DNA from 2 places in the Alkalihalobacterium alkalinitrilicum genome. Region 2 is predicted to be linked to the other one. Evidence: a T-box and tRNA genes for the amino acid it is inferred to sense, from the RefSeq annotation. Region 2 holds a T-box; the other holds one or more tRNA genes.
What was found. The T-box of region 2 lies ahead of ileS (isoleucine--tRNA ligase). A T-box ahead of a tRNA ligase gene usually reads a tRNA of that ligase, here a tRNA-Ile.
Positions count from the first base shown of each region.

Region 1: it encodes a tRNA-Ile, which carries the amino acid that the T-box ahead of ileS (isoleucine--tRNA ligase) is inferred to sense. The anticodon was not compared.

Region 1 is NZ_KV917368.1:2,590,407-2,602,561, forward strand. Features, by position in the region: gene BK574_RS12395 (5-formyltetrahydrofolate cyclo-ligase) at 1-419, opposite strand, end outside; gene rpmG (50S ribosomal protein L33) at 516-665, opposite strand; gene BK574_RS12405 (glycoside hydrolase family 15 protein) at 749-2,725, opposite strand; gene BK574_RS12410 (hypothetical protein) at 3,268-3,630, shown strand; gene BK574_RS12415 (hypothetical protein) at 3,645-4,130, shown strand; gene BK574_RS12420 (peptidoglycan D,D-transpeptidase FtsI family protein) at 4,186-6,198, opposite strand; RNA gene ssrS (6S RNA) at 6,330-6,508, opposite strand; gene BK574_RS12430 (MFS transporter) at 6,592-7,878, opposite strand; gene BK574_RS12435 (superoxide dismutase) at 8,030-8,641, opposite strand; gene BK574_RS12440 (undecaprenyl-diphosphate phosphatase) at 8,918-9,742, shown strand; tRNA gene BK574_RS12445 (tRNA-Ser) at 9,798-9,890, opposite strand; tRNA gene BK574_RS12450 (tRNA-Ile) at 9,930-10,006, opposite strand; tRNA gene BK574_RS12455 (tRNA-His) at 10,012-10,087, opposite strand; tRNA gene BK574_RS12460 (tRNA-Met) at 10,110-10,186, opposite strand; tRNA gene BK574_RS12465 (tRNA-Asn) at 10,196-10,271, opposite strand; gene BK574_RS12470 (DUF1189 domain-containing protein) at 10,522-11,328, shown strand; gene BK574_RS12475 (methyl-accepting chemotaxis protein) at 11,363-12,155, opposite strand, start outside.
Region 2 is NZ_KV917368.1:5,355,470-5,367,624, reverse strand. Features, by position in the region: gene BK574_RS26015 (dihydroorotase) at 1-1,009, opposite strand, end outside; gene BK574_RS26010 (aspartate carbamoyltransferase catalytic subunit) at 1,009-1,902, opposite strand; gene BK574_RS26005 (solute carrier family 23 protein) at 2,061-3,368, opposite strand; gene pyrR (bifunctional pyr operon transcriptional regulator/uracil phosphoribosyltransferase PyrR) at 3,630-4,166, opposite strand; gene BK574_RS25995 (RluA family pseudouridine synthase) at 4,435-5,340, opposite strand; gene lspA (signal peptidase II) at 5,340-5,807, opposite strand; gene BK574_RS25985 (TraR/DksA C4-type zinc finger protein) at 5,995-6,645, opposite strand; gene ileS (isoleucine--tRNA ligase) at 6,840-9,602, opposite strand; T-box leader at 9,797-10,025, opposite strand; gene BK574_RS25975 (DivIVA domain-containing protein) at 10,160-10,654, opposite strand; gene BK574_RS25970 (YlmH family RNA-binding protein) at 10,740-11,513, opposite strand; gene BK574_RS25965 (YggT family protein) at 11,530-11,787, opposite strand; gene BK574_RS25960 (cell division protein SepF) at 11,807-12,155, opposite strand, start outside.

The sequences.
Region 1 (12,155 bases), 2.8 Mb from region 2:
CCTCCACCATACCCTAATCGATTACCCTCCCTATCAAAAGCTACTCCAGGAACGATAATCAAATCAATCTTCTCACACTCATAGGGTAAACATACATTTTCCTTAGGTTCTTTTAGTTGAAAATAAGTATTTTCAAGTTCATTAAAGTCTGTTATTTTGAAGAAAACCATGGTACTCAATTCTGGATAAGTCCTTGGAACAACAACGTTTTTTCCGTCTTGCCATGCTTTTTTAATAATTTTATATGTATCCACTTCTTTACCTCTGGAGATGGTAATCGCTATAGTATTCGCATTTTTCCAAGAGACAGTTGAACATAAATGTTCTTGTATCATTTTACTATTATGCATGTATTCTTCTTCAGTCATCTCATTTAACTTTTCTTTTACTAGGGATCGCAATTCTTTTTTCCGTTTCATTTTTCCACCTCCAAGATTCATTTATTTTTTTTTACCCCTAACAAAAAAGACCGCAAACCCTAAAAGTATAGGTTATTGCGGTCTCATTTGTTTACCTTACTTCGTTTCACGATGTAAAGTGTGTTTCTTAAGTCTTGGGCTATATTTTTTTAGCTCAATACGCTCAGGGTTTTCGCGTTTATTTTTAGTAGTGATGTAGTTACGATCACCAGTTTCAGTGCAAGCTAAAGTTACTTGTACGCGCATAATGTTCTCCCTCCAAACCTCTTGTTATCATTCATACCTTTAAATGATAGCAAAGATATGCCGCAGTAGCAAGTGTATCTTTTTTACACTTTTAGGGATAATCTTTGAAACGCTTGATTGTAGTCATTTATGACATCCACAAATGTAGCATGCGACCACGTAAGCGGTGCAACGGATAGCGGTTCCCCTGTATAAGGGTGAATTTGCTCAGCGAGTAACCCACTACTGAGCGCATGTCCACAAACCCATTGGAATATTTCATAAGCTGGCTTAAGATCAGCTAGGCTCTCCGCTTGAAGAATATGCCATTTGGCGACCCACAACGTACAAATAATCCATGGATTACCAGGAATTTCCTCTAAATTTTCGGATTGTTTAAAGTATGTATCATTCTCATATCGAGCATATCCGCCTACGTCTGTTTTTACCCTTAACCTCTCGCTAATAATATTCATGGTCTTCTTCACTCTCTCATCCTTTGCATCATACATTCCGAAGGCAAATAGACCATAAAGACTACTTTCAGGAGTCTGATCTTTTTTAATCTCCCCCGTCGTTTCATCTTTATATATCCCCCGAAAAAATGTCCCGTTATCTTTATCAAAAAGAAATTCTTCCATTCCTTCTTTTATTCGCTTCGCACCTAGTTCATAACGTTCAGCACTCTCTTCTTCACCTAAAAGATGAGCAAAGCGAGAAGCTGCAAGCAAACCACCGTAGACGGAACTAGCTGTAAATGTAAAGATGCCTCGACGTTCTTCCCATAAATCATAGGATGGTGAAGGTAAATTTAATTCTTCATCAATAAATCGCAACAAAAATTCAGCACTTGGAAAAACAAGAGGACGGTAGAGTGATTGCGCAAATTCAATATCTCCCGTAGCAGCATAATCTTCCCAAAATGCCCACAATACAAGGGCCGTTTCATCTTCTTGTATTGGCAATTGTTCTTCTCCATTTTCCCCAATAAGAGGGTGCCAACTTGAACCAATTGAACCATCAGGATTGTATTTATGATACAAATATCCTTCATCTGATAACACTTCACTACATCGCCTAAAAAAATTTCGAACCATCCCATGGTAACCCGCTTTAACCATCGCTTGTGCGATTAAAGCCCCATCTCTTGGCCACATATAACTATAGTGGTCTTGGTTATATTGCAAGATATCCGAATCATTTGCAGCCATAATATATCCATTTTCATTGGTTTGTGTCCGAATGACAAGAAGACTTCGTTTATATAAATTAATCATCTCTGGAGAAAAATTAGCCATCAACACTTCCCCTTTGTTGACCCAACTTTTCCAATACATATGAACTTTGTTTAATGTTCTTTGAATCCCCGTTTCAATTACGTACTCATTTAAAGCTTGTACTTCTTTTAAGGACTTACCAACTGTCATCCAATAAAAAGCTTCTTTCGTAACCTTTGGTGGGAGTGTTCCTTCTAACGAAAAAGTACTATCGACCGAGCCTTGTGCGATGGGGTTAAAATGAAGTTTTCCATCTTCCGCATCTCGAAAAGTCCCTTCTTGAGAGTGAAAACGTTTGACCCCTGTTGTATATTGCTTAATTCCTTCCTCTTCAAAGCAACCATTAAATAAAAAGTACTGATTTCTTTTATAATGAATCATCGTGCGGTCTTTAGGTGAAAAAAAAGCAGTATCTCCTACTTCATTCTCGTAAATAGCAAGATCTTGATGAAAAAACAATTTAATTTCACGGTGTTCATTGGATAAATTCTCTACTGAAAACTTACGAATAAACACCATTTCACGTTGGTGTACTCCCTCTTCTACTCGAATCGCAATTTGTTGTTCTGGTAATACAGCTTGACTATTAGTGACAAGTGAATCATTATGGTAATCGGTTTGGATCGTCCATTGATCTGAACTCAACCAGAAAAAGGAATGATCAATCCAGACCCCAATCCGATTTGGGTGGCCTTGGACATGGTTTTGATGACCGACATATGGAAAGTATATATCTCTTACTTGAAGATCCTTATCGATATTAACGAGTAGTTTACCGTTTCCTACTACGAGTTCCCTAGGCACAATAAAGCCCTCCTACAATTTTTGTTAATTCTCTTTAGTTAGTGTTTATTCTTCACTTAACCCCTAATTTTTCTATACTTATTTGGCAACTTAGTAATTCTAATAAGAGTTTGTTTGAATAGTATCGTTTCACCAAATAAAATAATTCCTTTATTTATCTTACTGACCTTCTATTTTTCAAACAAGCAGTCTATTTTGTCTATTCCTGTCATATGTAGAGTTTGCAGGGGGTAAACAGGATAAAAAAAGTTTTTCGTCCAATTTCGCTTATGAAAATAAGGTTTTATGAAGAATTTTGGTTTATTATGGGAAAACTTGAAAAAGAGTATTGACAGTAGCAGTATAATGATAAGAGGCACATAAATATATGTATCCCGCAACAACTGGCAGTAACAACTAATGAATACAGACTATATGGCCAAGTCCTGTGGCAATGACTGTGTGACCCACATCGTGTAGGCCTCAACTAACCATCAGTGGAGAAGAGGAACAGCCTCACTGATGGAAGTTTCATTTTTTCTTGAGAGAGAAAGGGGATTTACATGGAAATCGTTATCATTGTACTTTTCGTCTTAGCAATAGTTCTAATCGTAGCTTCTTTATTTATGAAAGACCGTACAAAAGACCTTGAAAATCAATTAGATGGGTTTACAATGACTTTCATGCAAGAAATTTATCAACTCAAAAAAAAGATAACGATTTTAGAAGAAGAACTATTGTCTGGAAGCGAAGACACATTTCTTAATCAAACAATGAAAAAAAACACAACAAGTGGACTTATAAACGAAGTAGCTTCCTATTACGAAGCTGGTTATTCTATAGAGAAGATTGCAGAATTAACAACCCTTTCAGAAAATGAAGTCTTAGGATTGATTGCTTCTTATCAACGTAAAGATGGACAGTAGAAACGAGGGATAAAATGACGAAAAAGACAGTTCAAGGAATAGCAGCAGGCATTATTCTAGCTACCAGTATTTTTGCCTTTATGTACTTTTTTCAAACAACACAAGCTGAAATTGAACAAGAAGATATGGAAATACCAGAAATAGAGTTAAGTAGTGAAGAAATGATGGATATTTTAAAGGACCAAGGCTTTATTATTTTAGAAGAGGATGAATATCAACTTTTATTAAAAGGCAAAGACGAAGCTACTTCAAAAGACGACGAAGATATGGAACTGGAGCAACAACCTCATACGATTCATTATACAATTATCGAAATTCAAAGCGGAATGAGCAGTACAGAAGTTGCGAATTACTTAGAAAAAGTAAATGTTTTAGAAAACACCGATGCATTTTTAGAATTTTTACGAGACAATGATCTCACCCATCATATTAAAGCTGGAGAATTCGAATTAAACAGTACGATGACGATCGAAGAAATTGCGTTAGAAATTACACAATAAACTTTTTTATGAGAAAGAGGCTAACAACATTCTGTCAGCCTCTTTCTCATAACTATTAATCATTATTTTCTTCGTCTTCATCCACTGCTGGAGTATTTACCGATGGGCTTTGACGTCTTTCTTCTAACTCAAAGAATTTATCCATTACACCACTAAGTATGTTTCTGGAAATTGTTGCACTCGAATTTCTATTCATATTTGGTACAACAACAGCAACAGCCACTTTCGGATCATCATAAGGAGCATAAGCTACAAACGTTTGGTTATTCCCCCTATTATTTAAAACCTGGGCGGTACCTGTTTTCCCTGCTAGTTGATAAGGTTTATTGGCAAGAGCTCGACCTGTACCTCTTGATCCTACGATAACTTGCCTAAATCCTCTCTGAACATGTCGAATATGTTCATCGCTCATTTCGACACGATTCATAACAGATGGTTGAAATTGATTGACAACTCGACCTAGTTCTTCTTTTGATGAACCTGGTTCCCTTATTTCTTTTACAAGTTGTGGTTTCATACGATATCCATCATTTGCAATCGTTGCAACATATTGAGCTAATTGAAGTGGCGTATACGTATCGAACTGTCCGATTGCAAAGTCAAGTAAGTTACCTGGTTGTTGAACGCCACCATTAACCCCTAACCCTTCAGAAGGTAAATCAATTCCTGTTTCAACTCCAAGGCCGAATTGATTTAAATAACTTCTAAAATCTCCATAAGATCCAGCTAAGTCGTTCCAACAACATTGCGAACTATAATTAAACCCTGCCATTCTCATCACTATATGAAACATATAAACGTTCGATGACCTTTCTAATGCTGTAGTACTATTGATATTCCCCATAGTAGCGACAGAACGCTTCGTCTCTCCGCCCACTCGAATCGGTGCATCATGTATAATTGAATTAGGATTAATTACCCCCGAATGTAAACCTGCTAATACAGTAGCTCCTTTGATAGTAGAGCCCATCTCAAAAGACTTATTGACAACACCAAAATGATCAAAATCATTTCCTTCATAACCAGCCATTGCATAAATGTCTCCCGTTTTCGGATCCATCATCACAACATAAGCAGCCGGATCACGTAAATAGGCCCCACGATTTCCTTCCACTTCTCTACGAAGGATGTCCTCAACTCCTATTTGCAACTCCATGTCCACCGTCAGGACAAGGTCATTTCCTCTTTGTCCTAATTTTTCAATTGCTGTACCAACTACTGAACCACGACTTGTAATATTTTCGACCACAGCTTTTTGGCCTCTAAGCGCCTGTTCATACTGAAGCTCAAGAAAACTCGTTCCAACGATATCAGACCTGTCGTAGCCTCTTGATAAATAAAAGTCCAAGCTTTCTTTTGGAATCGACCCTGTTCGTCCAAAGAAGCTTTTGAACGTATTTTCATAGACATATTTTCTTGTGGCATCTGGTAAAATATCAACACCTGGTAATTCTGCAAGATGCTCAATGATCGAATGAGCTTCTTCTGTCGTTATTCCTTGTTTAATTCTTTGTGGCGCAAGTGCATACCCACGGTCCATTTCACGTTTAATTGCTAATACTTTCTTTTCTTCTTCAGTTATTTCAGAGAAGTCTTCATCCGTAATCCGCTTTAAAGTTAATTCATATTCCTCTGAATTGTCTAAACTCTTTCGCTCGTCTACACTAACTTTGTCTAGTGCTTGTTCACGCCTCGTCAGTATCCAAAAATCTTTCATATCCCGTTCTGTAATATTAGATGTTTCTAATTCAATTAAATGAGACAATTTTTGAGCGACTTCTAATTTTTCTCGTTCTGATGGACGCGGTGGCTGAGTATACGTAAGAGATAATTCTAATTCATTATCAACTACGATATTCCCATAACGGTCATACATTAAGCCTCTTGGAGCATCAATCCTTGTAGTGACATTACTCGTCCGTTCTAATTCTCTCGTAAAATCTTCCCCTTGAACGATTTGAACGACACCTAACCTTAGGATAAGAGCAGAGAATAGAATAAATACCGCAAAGAATAGTAAATTTAACCGCGCTGGGACATGGTTCTTTTTCTTTTTTTGATTTGTCATTTTTATTTCCTCTCTATAGAATAAACTTCATTATTGTACATGAAAATAGAAGCCAACTCAGAATAAAATGTCAGGCACCTTGAAGATGAGCTTAGACACTTATGAGTCAGCCTCTTGTTATTTTTTGAAATAGAAAACCCGCGAATGCCGTTGCCCTATTGTTTCAAGAACCTACACTCGTAGGTGGGTGTTCGCAAAACATTTTCCAACGTCCTAATATTTAGGCATGTTGTGCAATGTTAAATATAGAACTCCCTTTTTAAATCCACGGTTCGAAACAAGTAGAAGCTAACTAACACGGCAGGTTTGATGTTTATGTTTGTATAACTATTATATCATATTAAAATGTTATTTTAAAAGTTTAGATTTATTTTCCCATACTTTTTAACAAATTTAAACACTCGTACCCCCACTATCTCCTTCGCCCTTTTGTTGGCGAGAGAAACTATAAGTTTCTCCACCTTTATTAAGAGGGATTTTCACTTTTCTAATAAAGAAATAAATTAATAAGTGACCTGCACCTAAAATTAGAAATAGCCCTGGTATTCCATGTTCTTCATTAAAGATCGTAATAGTTAATATAAAGGCAAGTACTGAAGCAATCCTCCCTGAATTTAAAAATAATTCACGAACGACAATATATTCTACACGCATTTCAGCTGCCTTCCATCCTTTACCAATCACATCGTAAGTTAAAGATACATACGGAACGAGTAACATTGGATAGGCAATTGAAATAACCACAGCGTACATTATGAGCCTTGTAAAATTTAAATCCGTAATAATAATAAAAATCGCTAAGTACAAAATGGTACCACCAAGCAAAATTGCCTTCTTTCGAAAGGATGGCTTCATGAGACGTGTAGCTAAATAATAACACACAAAAGAAACCGCTGAAGCGACCAACCCATACGTACCTATAGCAAGTTCACTACCAGTAGCAATATACACCCATACAACTATTACAAAAACAAATGTCCCTTCTCTTAACCCTTGAAAAAAATGGGCGTGAAGAACATGCCTCCAATTATCGTTTCGCTTTCTCTCTTTTAATACCGTAAGAAAAGAGAAACTTCCTGAAGCTGGTCTTCGCTTGAGAAATAAACTAGTGATAACTGCAATAACAAATAAACTTAACGATATGCCAAAAATTATTTTATAACCAATAAGCTTTTCCATTCTTGTTATAATAAACCCTGCTAAAATAGGACCAATCATCCCAGCAAAAGACGTTAACAAGCCTAAAAAACCATTGAAAAAATCTCTAGTCTCAGGTTCTGTAATTTCAAATGTTAAGACATTAAAAGCTAACCAGTAAAAGCCAAAACCGATTCCTAATAATGACCCTAATAAAATCAAATACTGTGCTGCATTTTCACCTAAAAAAAGAACAGTAAAGAAGAAAACGGATAGGAAGCTAACTCCTAACCGCAGCACGATAACACGATCAATTTTTTTTGCCCACCTTCCAGCAAGAATAAATGTAATCGGCTGCATGACAACGGATGATAAATTATAAAGTGCAATATCAAGAAATTCTCCAGACTGCTTCCATAGATAAACATTTACAAACGTGTTGGATAACGCAATACTTAGTGCATATAATCCACCTATTGTTAATAACAATACTAAATCTCGATTTACTTCCACATCCCCGACTAATTTTTGCAACATTTTCATGCCGTCACTACACCACCTTATGTGTAGTTTGGCGATTTTGCATAGGCGTTATGCAACAAATTCTAGTGAACTGAGTAACCGATTGCTTTAGAAGGTTCTTTCAAATATAAAAAACACCGTTACCCCATCGGCCAACGGTGTTTCACTTATATTATTTAGCTTGGCTATAAAGCTTCGCTACTTCATCCCAGTTTACTACATTCCAAAATGCATTTATGTAGTCTGGACGACGATTTTGGTAATTTAAGTAATACGCATGCTCCCACACGTCTAAGCCTAGAATTGGAGTTTTACCTTCCATGATTGGTGAATCTTGGTTAGCAGTGCTCATCACTTCAAGCTCTCCATTGTTAACAACTAGCCAAGCCCAACCTGAACCGAAACGAGTAGCTCCAGCTTTAGCAAACTCTTCTTTGAAGCTGTCAAGGCTTCCGAATTTACTGTTGATAGCTGCTGCTAAGTCACCAGTAGGCTCCCCGCCACCGTTCGGGCTTAATAAAGTCCAGAATAATGAGTGGTTAGCATGTCCTCCACCATTGTTTCTAACTGCTGTACGAATATTTTCTGGGATAGCATCTAAGTTGCTAATTAGGTCTTCAATTGATTTGCTTGATAGCTCATCTTGACCTTCTAACGCATTGTTTAAGTTTGTTACATATGTGTTGTGATGTTTTCCATGATGGATATTCATTGTTTGCTCATCAATATGTGGTTCTAAAGCATTTGCAGCATAAGGTAATGCAGGTAATTCATATTTTGCCATTTTTCATTTCCTCCTAGATATTTTTAAAATTTAATTTGGAAAAATAATACTATACAGTTAATATATTTAAGCAACAGAAATGTTTACTAAGTTGCTCAATAATTACATTATCAGAAAAAACTTGATCTTGCAATTGATATGTATCTTGTATTTAACCGCATTCTTATTTAATCCACTTTATACTGTACCCTTATTTCAAAAATAGTAATCAAAATATACATATTTACCGGACAAACCCCATATTGTGAATTACGTATATATTAAGGGGGTGTATTATTGAACTGGGTTGAAGCATTATTATTAGGGATGATCCAAGGGATATCTGAGTTTCTTCCTATCTCTAGTTCTGCACATTTAGTAATCGCTGAGAAGATATTAGGAATTCAAATTTCTACGAGTAATTTAACATTCGAAGTCATTCTTCACGCAGCATCTTTACTAGCGGTTATCTGTTTTTTTTGGAGAGATCTATTGGATATTATTAAAGACTTTTTATCATACCTCTTAACAAAGGATCAGAAAGCGCAGGCAAACTATCGATTTGCATGGTTAATCGTAGGTGCGACTTTAATTACGATGGGAGTCGGAAAGGGAATTGAAGGGATAATAGGAACGAACATGACTCATTCCTCAACTATCGGTGCATCACTAATTGTAACTGGACTCTTTTTAATCCTAATTGAACATGGAATTAATGTTGGAACACGAACGGTAAAAGATATGAATTGGAAAGATTGCATTATAATCGGCTTTGGTCAAGCCCTCGCTGTTATACCAGGAATTTCAAGGGCAGGTAGTACATTAATCGTGTCCCTCTGGTGTGGTTTGGATAAAAAAACAGCTGTTCGATACTCATTTCTGTTATCAATTCCGGTTATTTTAGGAATTACCATTTTAAAAATTCCTGAATTAACTACAGAGACATTTTCAGGGATAGGTTTTGAACTCGCAATCGCCTGTATCGCCTCATTTATTTTTGCAATTATAGGAATTAAGTGGCTCATCCAAATGTTAAATCAAGCGAAACTCACATACTTTGCAATTTATTGTATTGCCTTAGGCGCAATCACGTGGATATTCCTAAAAGATATCCAAATATAAAGAAAAGCTTATGATTGAATTCATCATTCAATCATAAGCTTTAATATGTATAATATGGCGGAGGAAGAGGGATTCGAACCCCCGCGCGGTTTAACCCGCCTGTCGGTTTTCAAGACCGATCCCTTCAGCCGGACTTGGGTATTCCTCCGTGTAAAAACTTTAGTTTCTATTTCTAATATCATTTAAATGGTGGACCCTGTAGGACTCGAACCTACGACCAATCGGTTATGAGCCGACCGCTCTGACCAACTGAGCTAAGGGTCCATAAATGGGGCGGCTGATGGGAATCGAACCCACGAATGCCGGAACCACAATCCGGTGCGTTAACCACTTCGCCACAACCGCCATTTTATTAAATTAAGTAAATTGGTAGCGGCGGAGGGAGTCGAACCCACGACCTCACGGGTATGAACCGTACGCTCTAGCCAGCTGAGCTACACCGCCACAATAACTTGGCTCCACAGGCAGGACTCGAACCTGCGACCGATCGGTTAACAGCCGATTGCTCTACCAACTGAGCTACTGTGGAATAATAAAGACAAGAATTATTATATATCAATTCATCATTTTAAGTCAATACCGTTTATCGATGTTTATAATAAACGGTAAAAATGTAGTAACGAAGAGTAATATATCATAAAGTCCAAGTTATGACAAGAGATATGATCCAAAAAAACCGTTCACTTAATTGAAACAGAACATATCTTGTAGCATTATTACATATCTTGTAAAATGTACATTGGTGGTGCTACAAAAGGAAAAGGAGTAGACTCAAATACATGAACATTTTCAAACAGCTTATAAGAAGTTTATATTCACCTAAAGATATTGCCATATTTCGTTTTCAAGGCATCGGTAAAACGATATTTTATGTGTTTTTACTAATGGCTATTATTTCAATACCGAACGCAGTTAGCATATCTACGACTACTTACCAAGGAGTTAATTATTTAGCTACATCGTTACAAGAAGAAATTCCCGATTTTGCTTTACAAAACGGTGTTCTAACTTCAGATTTTTCATCTCCTTACATAGACGGAGATGAAAGTAATTTCTTCATTCTCGATTCGACTGGTGAGCTGACTGTTAATGATATTTATCAATACGATAATGGCTTAGCTCTACTTGAACGTGAAGCAGTAATAATGACTGACGGTATCGCGGAAACTATTCGATATCGTGATTTCGGTAACTTGAACCTAACGAAAGCGGAAATAAGCAGTTTAGTTACTAGTATTGCTGATGTCCTTCCTATCATTTTAAGCATTATATTATTATTATTGTACATTTTCATTACGGCTCTAAAATTTATTGGAATTACAGTATTAGCATTAATTGGATTAGTATTTAAGAATAAAGCGGGACTGAACCTAAAATATCGACACTTATGGATATTATCGGCCTATACCGTTACATTACCAACAGCCTTCTTTGCATTAACAGAATCGTTCGGTATCTTTATTCCATTTTCAATGTTCTTTTACTGGGCTATTGCTATATTCATGTTATACCGTGTGCTGCAATATGTTCCTAAACCAACCCCACGAAATAGTGCCGACATCTCCTCCCCTCCAACAACTGAGTAACGATTAAAGAGGCAGAACAAATTCTGCCTCTCCCTTATTTTTCTTTATTTTTTTTTACTTGAAAACCCGAAGTTAATTCCTGAAGACTTTTTGAAGTTTGGTATAATTCTTTTGATATTGTGTAGTTTTCCTTTGACTGTAACAATTGTTGATTAGAAATCGCTGTCATTTCTTCTGTACTTGCAAGGGTTTCTTGGGATATACTCGTAAAACTTACCGAAGCTTTCTCCATGTCTGGCAATACTTCACCAAGTGATGCTAACCCCTGCTTCATTTCGTTTAGTTTTACATTAGTATCTAAAATCTTTGTTAATAAAAAATGAAAGACTTCATTTGAATGATGGGCTACATCCGTATGCTTATCTACTTTTTGTAAAATCGAATTAAACTCATTGGCTGCATTTTCGGAAGTGAAATTCATCGACTGTATCGCTTTAGTAATTTTAACAGTTGCAGTTGTTGCTTGTTCAGCAAGTCTCCTCACTTCTGTAGCAACAATTGCAAATCCTTTTCCTGCTTCCCCTGCTCTCGCTGCTTCTATTGTTGCATTTAAGGCAAGAAGTTTTGTCTGCTCCGATATTTGTTTTATTAGTTCAACAATTCCGCTAATCTCTTGCGATTCTTCTTTAACTTTTGAAATGGTTTCATGAATAGCAATAAATTCACCATGTAACTCTTCCATAGATAATAACATATCACCAATCTGTTGCTTTCCTATCTGGGCATGATCATTCATTTCCTTTGAACTAATATTAACAACTTCTACTTGTTGTATTGCATGTGTAATATTTTGTTTCATTTTTTGAAAAGTCATGGTATTTTCATCC
Region 2 (12,155 bases):
TTGTATATAACAATGGAAAGGCTGTTTCAAGTCCAACAATTCCAAATGGTGCTTTTTCCATTCCTATTGCTTTTTCATCTGCACTATGAGGAGCATGGTCTGTCGCTATGAAATCAATCGTTCCATCCATTAGGCCTTCTATTAAAGCTTCAAGATCCTTTTTCCCTCTTAATGGTGGGTTCATTTTATAATTCGGATCTAAACCTGGTATATCTTCGTCACAAAGTAATAAGTGATGTGGTGTTACTTCTGCTGTAACTTTAATTCCTGCTCTTTTCGCATCACGAACGACACGTACAGATTCTTTTGTACTGATGTGACATACATGGTAATGAGCATCAGCAGCTTCAGCAAGTAGCACATCACGAGCAATATGTACAGATTCGCAAACAGACGGTATCCCATTAATCCCGTGTTTAGTTGAAAACGTTCCTTCATGGACAGCACCTTTATGAATAAGTGTATTTTCTTCACAATGAGCCACAATCGCTTTTTTAATTTTGGCTGCCTCATTCATCGCTTTAAGCATCATATCAGCATTTTGGACCCCAACGCCGTCATCTGTAAAAGCAAATGCACCACTATCAGATAATGCCGCAAAGTCTGTTAATTCTTGTCCTAATTCACGGATTGTAATGGAAGCATAAGGTAGTACTCTAACATGTGCTGTTTCCTTAATTCTGTTTTGAAGCCAGTCTAATTGTTCTTTCGTATCAGGTACTGGACGTGTATTTGGCATGGGAGCAATTGTTGTAAATCCACCTTTGGCAGCAGCTAAAGTCCCCGTTTCGATCGTTTCTTTATGTTCTCCACCAGGCTCTCTTAAATGGACATGTAAGTCAATCATTCCTGGAATAACTAGGTTTCCATTAACATCGATCACTTCATCTGCTTGTCCATCTATATCACTACCAATTTGTATAATTTTCTGATCCTCTAATAAGACATCACCATTATAAAGTTCACCAGACTCATTAAGAAGCTTCCCGTTTTTAATTAATGTTTTCATTATTTAAGCCCTCCCTTTTCAATTGCACGTTTCAAAACTGCCATCCTTACGGCAACTCCATTTGTCATTTGTTTAAAAATTCTTGAGCGTGGACATTCAACAAGTTCACTTGCGATTTCAACATCACGGTTGATTGGCGCAGGGTGCATAATAATACTATCATTTTTCATTCGTTGTTCTCTTTCTATTGTTAAACCATATTGTTGATGGTAGTCACTTTTTGTAGTCACCATTTTTACGGCGTGACGTTCATGCTGGATCCGTAACATCATCATGACATCTGCCATTTCTACAGCATCATCAATATCAATAAAGTTTCCATATGGGATTGACTCGTCAATCCATGAACGCGGCCCTGAAAACCAAACGCTAGCACCTAATCGATGAAGTACTTCTGCATTCGATCGAGCAACTCGACTGTGCCTAATATCACCTACTATGACGACCTTTAAACCCTCAAATGTGCCAAACTCTTGCTTTATTGTTAATAAATCAAGTAAAGATTGAGTAGGATGATGTCCGCAACCATCTCCACCATTTATGATGGGAATTGATATTTTCCCAACCAGGTCATCAAAGTAATGATCTTGCTGATGGCGGATAACCACTATATTTGTCCCAATAGCTTCAAGCGTTTTTACTGTATCATACAAAGTTTCCCCTTTGGTAACGCTTGAAGTTTGGGCTTCAAAATTCAAAACTTGAAGACCTAATTTTTTTTCAGCTACCTCGAAACTAAATTTCGTTCGCGTACTAGGCTCAAAGAAAAGATTGGTTACAAATGTTTCTCGGTTTGGTATCCATCGTTCACCATTTAAAAATGCTTGAGCTTCATGCAAAATTTGATGAATTTCATTCGTTTCAAGTAATGGCATCGTTAATACGTGCATCATCATCTTCCTCTCTATGATTTTCACTACATTTTTATCTACCTAGAAAAAAGCACCCTTTTTTTGCAAAAGGGTGCTTGGAAGAGAGCAGTTGAAATCACAACTACTAGCGATCTTCTAACCCCCTTCAAAGCCTCACAGGACTTGTATTAAAGGTTGTATTATTGATTTACTTTTTGATCATCTTCAAACATCGATTTCGTACCGTAACTCTCCTCTTTATTTGGTAAGACTAAGTGAAGAACAATCCCGATAATGGTTGCTAATGCCATACCTGCGATTTGAATTTCATCCGATACTTGGATGAAAGCTCCTCCAATCCCGATAACTAGAATAGTGGAAGATATAATTAAGTTGCGCTTTAACCCCATGTTTATGCCATTTTCGATTAACATACGCAAACCTGATGATGCGATAACCCCAAAGAGAAGGATTGATACTCCCCCCATTACCGCTGTTGGGATCGTTTGAATTAAAGCTGCAAACTTTCCAAAGAACGCCAGTGTCATTGCCAGTACTGCGGCACCACCTATCACAAATACACTAAATACTCGTGTAATAGCTAGCACACCAATATTTTCACCGTACGTTGTATTTGGTGGTCCACCTAAGACAGAAGCAATCATCGTTGCAACTCCATCCCCTAATAGAGAGCGATGTAAACCTGGTTTTTTTATAAAGTTTTTCCCTACAACCTTACTAAGAACCATCTGGTCTCCAATATGTTCTGAAATTGTTACTACCGCTATTGGAACCATAATTGCAGCAATATGCCAATTAAAACTCGGTGTATACGTTACAAAAGGAACGATAAAGTCTGGAACTGCGAATATTGCCGCATCTCTTACTGGGGTGAAATCTATAACTCCCATAATGTAGGCATATATATACCCACCAATAATACCAAATAGAAATGGGATAAGTCCGAAGAACCCTTTCAAGAAAAATGCTGATAAAACAGTAATACCTAATGTGACAATCGCCACGGAGAACAATGTACCACTATATTGTCCCGTACCTGGTACGTTCATCGCCATGTCAATCGCAACACCTGCCAATCCAAGACCGATAACCATAATAACAGGACCTACGACAATAGGGGGTAAAATTTTCAAAAGCCAACCTACCCCACTTGCTTTAATTAAAAGCGCTACGATCCCGTAAATAATTCCTGCTAGAAAACTACCGATCATTGCACCTTCTGGCCCACCGATTGTTGTCGCCGCTATAATCGGTGCGATAAACGCAAATGAGGAACCTAAGTATGCTGGAATTTGTCCTCTTGTTATTAATAAGTAAGCCAATGTCCCTAATCCACTTGAAAATAAAGCAACTGCTGGACTTAAATCAACTAAATATGGCACTAATATTGTTGCACCGAACATCGCAAATAAATGCTGAATACTAAAGGTTAACCATTTATCAAAACGTGGCACCTCTTGAATACCAATCTCTTTTTGATGTGACATTCCTTTTCCTCCCTTAATGTCTGTTGTTAGTAAGCGTTTGTTGTAAAATGAATCTTATTCATTATTAATAGATGTATTGACCAACCTTTTGAAGAAGACCTATTTTTTATTATTTCTACAAAAAATAAAAACCTCTTCGTCTTTAGGATGACAAAGAGGCAAGTGTACGCAGAAGGAACAGTGTAATCCTGTCGATACTGCATAATTGTCTCTTGTCAGCCTCACAGGACCGAATTAAAGAGTATTACTTTATTTAGTTCCTTATTGTTGAATTATACTTACTTCATCAATTTCATCTACTTCTTTAAGCTTAGCAGCAATAATTTCACTTTTTGAAGTTGGTACATTTTTACCAACATAATCAGGTCGAATAGGTAATTCTCGGTGCCCTCTATCGATTAAGACAGCTAGTTGAATTTGTGAAGGTCTTCCTAAGTCCATTAAGGCATCTAAAGCTGCTCTAACAGTTCGCCCAGTGTAAAGCACATCATCAATTAAGATTACCTTCTGGTCCGTAATGTCTGTAGGAACGTTGGATCCTTTTAAAAGCGGATCTTGGTCTTCGGTTTTCACGGTTAAATCATCTCGGTAAAGAGTAATATCAACTTCACCTACTGGAATTTTTTCTCCTTCAATTTGTTCAATCCGTTCTGCTAAACGTTTAGCTACGTAAATGCCACGTGTTTTTATTCCGACAAGAATACAATTTTCAATCCCTTTATTTCGTTCAATGATTTCATGAGCTATCCGAGTTGTTGCTCTTCGAATTGCTTGATCGTCAAGAATGACTCTAGCCAAAATTAACACCTCCACTTTTTTTGTTACTGTCCTCACGCGAAAGCGGTTCGTATAAACAAAAAACCTCTCACCGTTTTGATGAGAGGTTTAGTGGTTTCTTAGTAAAAGGACATACTTCGCCCATAAATTTACTTCATTCCGCTTCCTTCTCAGCCTCACGGGACTGTAGTTAAAGGATCTATTTACTTGTTATCGTTATTATTCCACTGTTCGACAATAAAGTCAATCTGTTTTTTAGTATTACAAAAATTAAAACAATTCTTACATCTTATTGTCGTAACTCTTCAAGTAAGGTTACCATTTCTTGTGGAAGGGGTGCTTCAAATAAAAGGTTTTCTTTTGTCCGTGGATGTTCAAATCCTAAAACAGCTGCATGAAGAGCTTGCCCTTCAATATTCAATGTTTTTTTTGGACCGTATTTCGGATCACCCGCTATTGGAAAACCAATATATTTCATATGAACACGGATTTGATGTGTTCTTCCTGTTTCAAGTTCACATTGAACGTAAGTATAGTTGTCGAACCGCTCAAGAACTGTAAAGTGGGTAACAGCATCACGACCATCTTCAGTTACTGTCATGCTTTGACGATCTTTTTTGTCACGACCAATCGGCGCTTCAATTGTACCCACATCATGTGAAATCACACCATGAGCAATCGCTTTATATACTCTCTTTGTAGTTTTAGCTTTTAATTGGTTAACTAATGACTCATGTGCCCGATCGTTTTTAGCTACCATTAATAAACCTGATGTATCTTTATCAATTCGATGAACAATACCTGGACGAATAACACCGTTAATGCCTGATAAATCTTTACAATGATACATCAAACCATTTACTAAAGTACCTGAAGAATGCCCAGGTGCAGGATGAACAACCATCCCACGTGGTTTATTCACAACAATTACATCCTCATCTTCATATACGATCTCTAAATCAATCGGTTCTGGTTCCACTTCTAAAAGTTCAGGTTCTGGAATTTCTAATTCCAATTTGTCATTAAATTGGGCCTTATAATTGGTCTTTACGGTCTCACCATTAACGGTAATATTTCCTTCTTTAATCCATTGCTGAATTTGTGTTCGTGACCAATCAGGGTGAAAAGTGGTCATTAGTTTATCAATTCGTTCATTTGCTTGTTCTTCGGAAATCTTAAATTCAAATTGCTCCATCATTTTTTCCCCTTTGCTAGTCTTTCGTCGTTTATTATTTTAATGAAAATCAATGCTACACCAACACATAGGGCAGAATCAGCTACATTAAAAATAGGGAAATTGTATGTAAAAATAAATGTATCAATAAAGTCTACAACTTCGCCACGAAAAACCCTATCGATAAAATTACCAATGGCACCACCTAATATCAACCCTAAAGAAATCCCGAGCAACCAACTGCTCTTAGCTTCTTTTTGAATATAATACACGATGAAACCAACGACGATAACTGTAATAATATAGAAAAACCACATTTGTCCTTGGAGAATTCCAAAGGCCGCTCCTTGGTTACGATGGGATGTAAAATAAAGGAAATTTTCAATAAGTGAAATTCGTTCACCTATTTCCATCGATTGTACAACGATCCATTTCGTCCATTGGTCTAACAAGATAATTACTAGTGCAATAACATAATATAACCAAATCAAAATCATTTCCTCCATCTCATTATGCATACGTTAGCATTTTAGCATAAAATGATGAAAGTGTCTTTTTCTACTTGTTCAACTATGACTTATTTTTATTATTCACCATGTGAGGCTGACTCGAAGTGTCAACAATTCACATGGTGTTTTAGCCACTTCGACAATAGTCAGCTTCACTTATTGTAAATTATTTTTCGTTTAGATATTGATCATAATGAATGTTTCTTTGGAATTCGACGGAATCATCACCTTGATAACCATAAATATCAGTAGAAGCAAATGCTTCTAATTCCTCTACATAACCAACTAACTCCCCTGTACGATCTAATGAAGAATCTTCAAAAACCATACTGTTTTCATTAAAAGATGCAACCGATTGATAAGCGTCCTCAGCGTCAAATTCAGTTTCGTCATCCCGATTGTCAAAATTATACTTTTCAAAATTACCTAGCACATCTTCTTCTACTGGACGATGCTGTGCCAATTGACCATTTGAATGTTCAACAACAGTCCTTGCAGTTGGGTTAGCTTCTAAACGATCATAAGGGATTTGTTGACCCGTTACTTCACAAACTCCATATGAACCATTATCCATTTTATTTAACGCATATTCGACATCTTCCAATTCCTTTTCCAATTTTTCGTAAATGGCAATGTCTTTTTCACGTTCATATAAGTCAGTAGCAGTATCAGCTGGGTGATTATCATACTGTGACAACTCTCCTGTTGAGAAGCTTGATGTAACTGCTAAACCATAATAATCGGCTTCTTTCACTCTTTCCTTTAAGTTAGCTTGACGTTGTTCAAGTTCTCTTCTCAATTGATCATATTGTCCCATTCTTCTCCCCCTTTTTGTACAAGCCCTTTTACGATGAACATGTACCTCTTTAGTTTGACCAGAATGATTGTTGTTAGCCGAAACAACATTTGTTATGTCTGTAAAATAAAGAAGAGGTTGCTCCATAAAGTGTTAAACTTACCATTTAAAAATGGAGTTGTTTGACACTTTTGTATGGAACAACCTGAATTTAATTATCCATTGTAATTTTCTGTAACGATTGTTGCGCAAGAAGTACATAATGTTGGATGTTTTTCATTTTCTCCAACCGTTTTCGTAACCACCCAGCAACGTTCACACGTCTCTCCTTCAGCTTTATCAACGACAATAGCAAGATCATCATAAACATCGGCAAATGCAGGAGCCGCTTCTTTGTCACCGCCAATTACGGCTTGAGAAACGATAAACAATTTTTGTAAATCTACATTTTCAAATGTTTCCTTCAAATGGTTTGTTGGATATAAAACAATTTGTGCTGTTAATGATTTTCCAATTTTCTTTTCGTTTCTTGCATTTTCTAATGCTTTTAAAACATCATTACGAACATTCATGATACGATCCCACTTTTGAACAAGCTCTTCAACATTTGTAAATGTTTCTGGTTTAGGCAGATCTGTTAGTTGAACATTCTCCCCTTCTACACCAGGAATGTGTGGCCAAACTTCATCTGCAGTATGAGATAAGATTGGAGAAACAAGCTTGGCTAGTGCAACTACTGTTTCATACATTACGGTTTGAATAGAACGACGAGCATGACTATTCGGTGCATCAATATATAATGTATCTTTTGCCACATCCATATAGAAAGAACTTAACTCAACGGTACAGAAGTTATTTAATGCATGATAAACATTTGAGAACTGATACTGTTCATATCCTTTATTCACTTTACCAATTACATCATGTAATTTTACAAGCATATATTTATCGAGTTCAGGTAAGTCTTCAATTGATACAGAATCTGTCTCTGGATTAAATCCATTCAAGTTACCTAAAAGGAAACGGAACGTGTTTCTGATTTTTCTGTATACTTCAGAAACTTGTTTTAAAATATTATCAGATACACGGACATCTGCTTGATAGTCAACAGATGCAACCCATAAGCGAAGGATGTCTGCACCTAATTGTTTCATCACATCATTCGGAACAACGACATTTCCTAAAGATTTACTCATCTTACGTCCTTCACCATCTAAAGCAAACCCGTGACTTAAAACTCCTTTATATGGAGCTTTTCCAGAAACGGCTACACTTGTTGATAACGAAGAATTAAACCAACCACGATATTGATCTGACCCTTCAAGGTATAAGTCTGCAGGACGTTGTAAGTCATCTCGTTCTACAAGTACTGCTTGGTGGGATGAACCAGAATCAAACCACACATCCATAATATCCATTTCACGAGTAAACTTGCCGTTTGGACTATGAGAAGAAGTGAAACCTTCAGGTAGAAGTTGCTCAGTCTCCCATTCAAACCAAATATTCGATCCATGCTCTCTAAACAAAGTCGAAACATGATCAATAGTCTCATCGGTAATGATTGGTTCTCCGTCTTCGCCGTAAAAAATGGGAATCGGAACGCCCCATGCACGCTGTCGGGAAATACACCAATCACCTCGGTCACGGACCATGTTATATAAACGTGTTTCACCCCATGTTGGAATCCATTCTACTTCATTAATCGCTTGAAGCAATTCTTCTCGGAAATCTTTGATTGAGGCAAACCATTGCGCCGTTGCTCTAAAAATTACTGGCTTTTTCGTTCTCCAGTCGTGTGGGTACGAATGCGTAATAAACGAAAGCTTTAAAAGAGCACCTACTTCTGTTAATTTTTCAGTAATTGGTTTATTCGCTTCATCGTAAAAAACACCTTCAAACCCTTCTGCCTCACTTGTCATTACACCTTTATCATCCACAGGACATAATACGTCTAAATTATATTTTTGTCCGACGATATAGTCATCTTCCCCGTGGCCAGGTGCCGTATGTACACAACCTGTTCCTGCATCAAGCGTAACATGATCACCACACATCACGAGTGAATCACGATCATATATTGGATGTTTTGCAACGACAAATTCTAATTGCTCACCTTTAAATGTTTTCACTACATCGTAGTGTTCCCAGTCTAATTCTTTTACCAATGTTTCAAGTAATCCAGAAGCCACGACAAACTTATCTTGCTCGACTTGTACAACGCTATAATCAAGGTCAGGATGAACGGTAATACCAAGATTTGCTGGTATTGTCCAAGGTGTTGTCGTCCAGATGACAATTTTTTCATCACCTTCTAATAAGCCTTTACCATCTTTAATAGGAAATGCAACATAAATTGAAGGAGACCGCTTATCATGATACTCGATCTCAGCTTCTGCCAATGCAGACTCTGAAGAAGGAGACCAATACACTGGCTTTAAACCTTTATAGATATAACCTTTTTTTGCCATATCCCCAAAAACTTTTATTTGTTGAGCCTCATACTCTTTGTTTAACGTAATATAGGGATTTTCCCAATCTCCCCGAACACCTAGTCGTTTAAATTGTTCCCGTTGACGATCAATTTGCTCAAGAGCGTACTCTTCACAAAGTTTCCTAAAGTCAGCGACCGTCATTTCTTTACGTTTTACTTTTTTATTTTTTGTTAGTGCCGTTTCAATTGGAAGGCCGTGAGTATCCCAACCTGGAACATACGGTGCATGATACCCGCTCATTGATTTGTAACGAACAATCATATCTTTTAATACCTTATTTAAAGCATGTCCCATATGGATATCACCGTTCGCATATGGTGGTCCATCATGAAGGACAAATAATGGGCGCCCTTCTGTACGTTTTTGAACTTTTTCATAGATATTCATTTCATCCCATTTTTTTTGCATTTCTGGTTCACGATTTGGCAAGTTTCCACGCATTGGAAACTCCGTTTTAGGCATTAGTAATGTATCTTTATACTCCATGTTTGTTCCTCCTAATTATTATGTAAACAAGTAAAACAATATCAAACCGATAGCACCATATATGGACTAAAGCCTCCAGGTAAGATAAAGGAAACACGCAGGGTAGACGATGCGATGTTGACTTATCGTAGGAGGTGAGTGAAGTCGCTTTGGGCTAAAGGGAAGCTAGAAGACAGCAAAAAACCTTCTCGTCTTATAGGGACGAGAAGGTTACCCGTGGTACCACCCTATTGAATAAAAACATCAAATGTTATTACTCACTCATCATTCGTATCGTGAATGAATCGCTATAGCCTACTTGAATTACCGTTCGGTATAGAACTCAAGGGTGATCTTCCCATACCACTTCAATATCAGGCTTTCACCATCCCCGACTCGCTACATTGAAGTATGATAAAGTACTCTCCCTATCATAGTTTTGTACAATATTTTTAATTTTAGTAAACGATGAGAAAACGTACGGTCAGTTGAAAATGATACCGTTTTTTCATTCTCATCAAAAGTAGTCAAACTTTCTTAAAGTTTAAAATAAATTCATTTACTCGTCAAGAAAACGGTTATTCTACCGTTTCTTTTTCTAACGAGTTATCCACCTTTGTTAAGTCGTCCCAATCTTCTGTTTGGAGCATTTCCAATTGGGCTTCAACAAGCATTTTAAACCGAATACGATATACAGATGCTTGTTTCTTTAACTCTTCAATTTCCATCATTATTTTCCTTGATTTCGTCAAGGCATCATTAATAATTCGATCAGCATTTTTTTCTGCTTCCTTAACAATTAACTGTGCTTCTTTTTGAGCACTGCGACGAACCTCTTCAGCGGATTCTTGGGCAACTAAAATTGATTTATTTAATGTTTCTTCAATTTTATTAAAATGCTCTAGTTTCCCATCAAGGTCTTGAACTCGCTCAAACATTTCCTTCTTTTCCCGTAGTACAGCTTCGTAGTCTTTTATGATTTGGTCAAGAAACTCATTAACCTCATCTTCATCGTAACCACGGAATCCGCGAGTAAACTCTTTATTATGGATATCAAGCGGTGTTAAAGGCACGAACTCCACCTCCAAATCTAGTCGTAATAATTCTTAATATTTATTCGACAGGAAAAGCACTTTTCCTTCTTTTTCTATTATTAATTTATTTTTTTCTTCCAAAAACGATGCGGATTTTACCTTTTTTTGTAGAGCCAGCAATCGATAATAATTTACTTCTCCCAAAATTTCTTACAGATAAATAATCTCCTTCTTGAACTTGGAAAGCACCGTCTTCAATCGTTTTCCAATTAACCTTAACTAGTCCTCTGTCAATATAAAGAGAAGATTTAGTTCGTGAAATATTATATATGGCTGAAAGAAGTGTATCTAAACGCAAGGAAGAAATAGTGGTTGACTCTTCTGTCCACTCTTCAACGTTTTCTATAATATCTTCTTCATTAATAGGTACAATTTTAACTTTAGCTTGTCCAACTTTTTGTAGATTTAATTCAATAAAGCTAGCAACTTCATTTGCAACTAATACTTGAATAACTTCATCTGTTATAAGAATATCACCAAATTTTTCACGTTTCATACCTAAACCCATTATTGAACCAAGAATGTCTCGATGTTCTAATGTTATAAATTTTCTTGGATAACGTAGTTCAAACGCTTGAATCTGAAAGTCATTTTTAGCCAGTTCAAAATAAGAAGGAAACAGCATAGCACGTTTTCGTTCAGTACTAGAAGCGCCTCCCCAAAAGGAGAGGCTAATTTCTTCATCCTTACCAATAATAGTCTTTAAAATATCTTGCTCCCGCGGATCAAGAAAATCAGTTAATTTATAAGTATATTGAACAATAACGTCTTGCTTCCAATCTAACACTTGATCTACAAATATTCGTTCTTCAATACGAAAGTGCTGATAAATACTCATGCTACTCTAACACCACTTACATTCCAAATAACGCAGCAACCCCATATCGTGCAAATGATAAAGCAAAAATAGCTACAATTGGGGAAATATCAATCATCCCTAATGGAGGAATAAATTTTCTAAACGGTGCTAAGTATGGCTCGACGACTGAACCTAAAAACTGACCGATCGATGACTCTCTCGCATTAGGAAACCATGACATTAAAATATAAGCGATTATCATATAAGAATAAACCATGATTGCCAAATTTAGTAAAGCTCCAATTCCTTGCATTAACTAATCCACCACCATTCTAACGTTGTTCAAATCTTTCTTGGATCATTTCTGTAATTGAACCGGAAACGTCCACATTGTCTGGAGTACATAGGAATATTTGCATACCAAGTTTTTGAATGTCTCCCCCTATAGCATACACCGTTCCGCTTAAAAAATCGACAACCCGTTTTCCTTGGTCATTTGAAATTCGCTGTAAATTAATAATTACAGCTTTACGATTTTTTAAATGATCTGCTATGTCTTGAACTTCATCATACGTTCTAGGTTCAATTAGTATCACTTTGGCAGCCTTTTGGACACTTTGTAAGCTCACGATATTTTGACTTTTGGACTGTTTATCACCTCTTCGATATTGAGGCACTTCC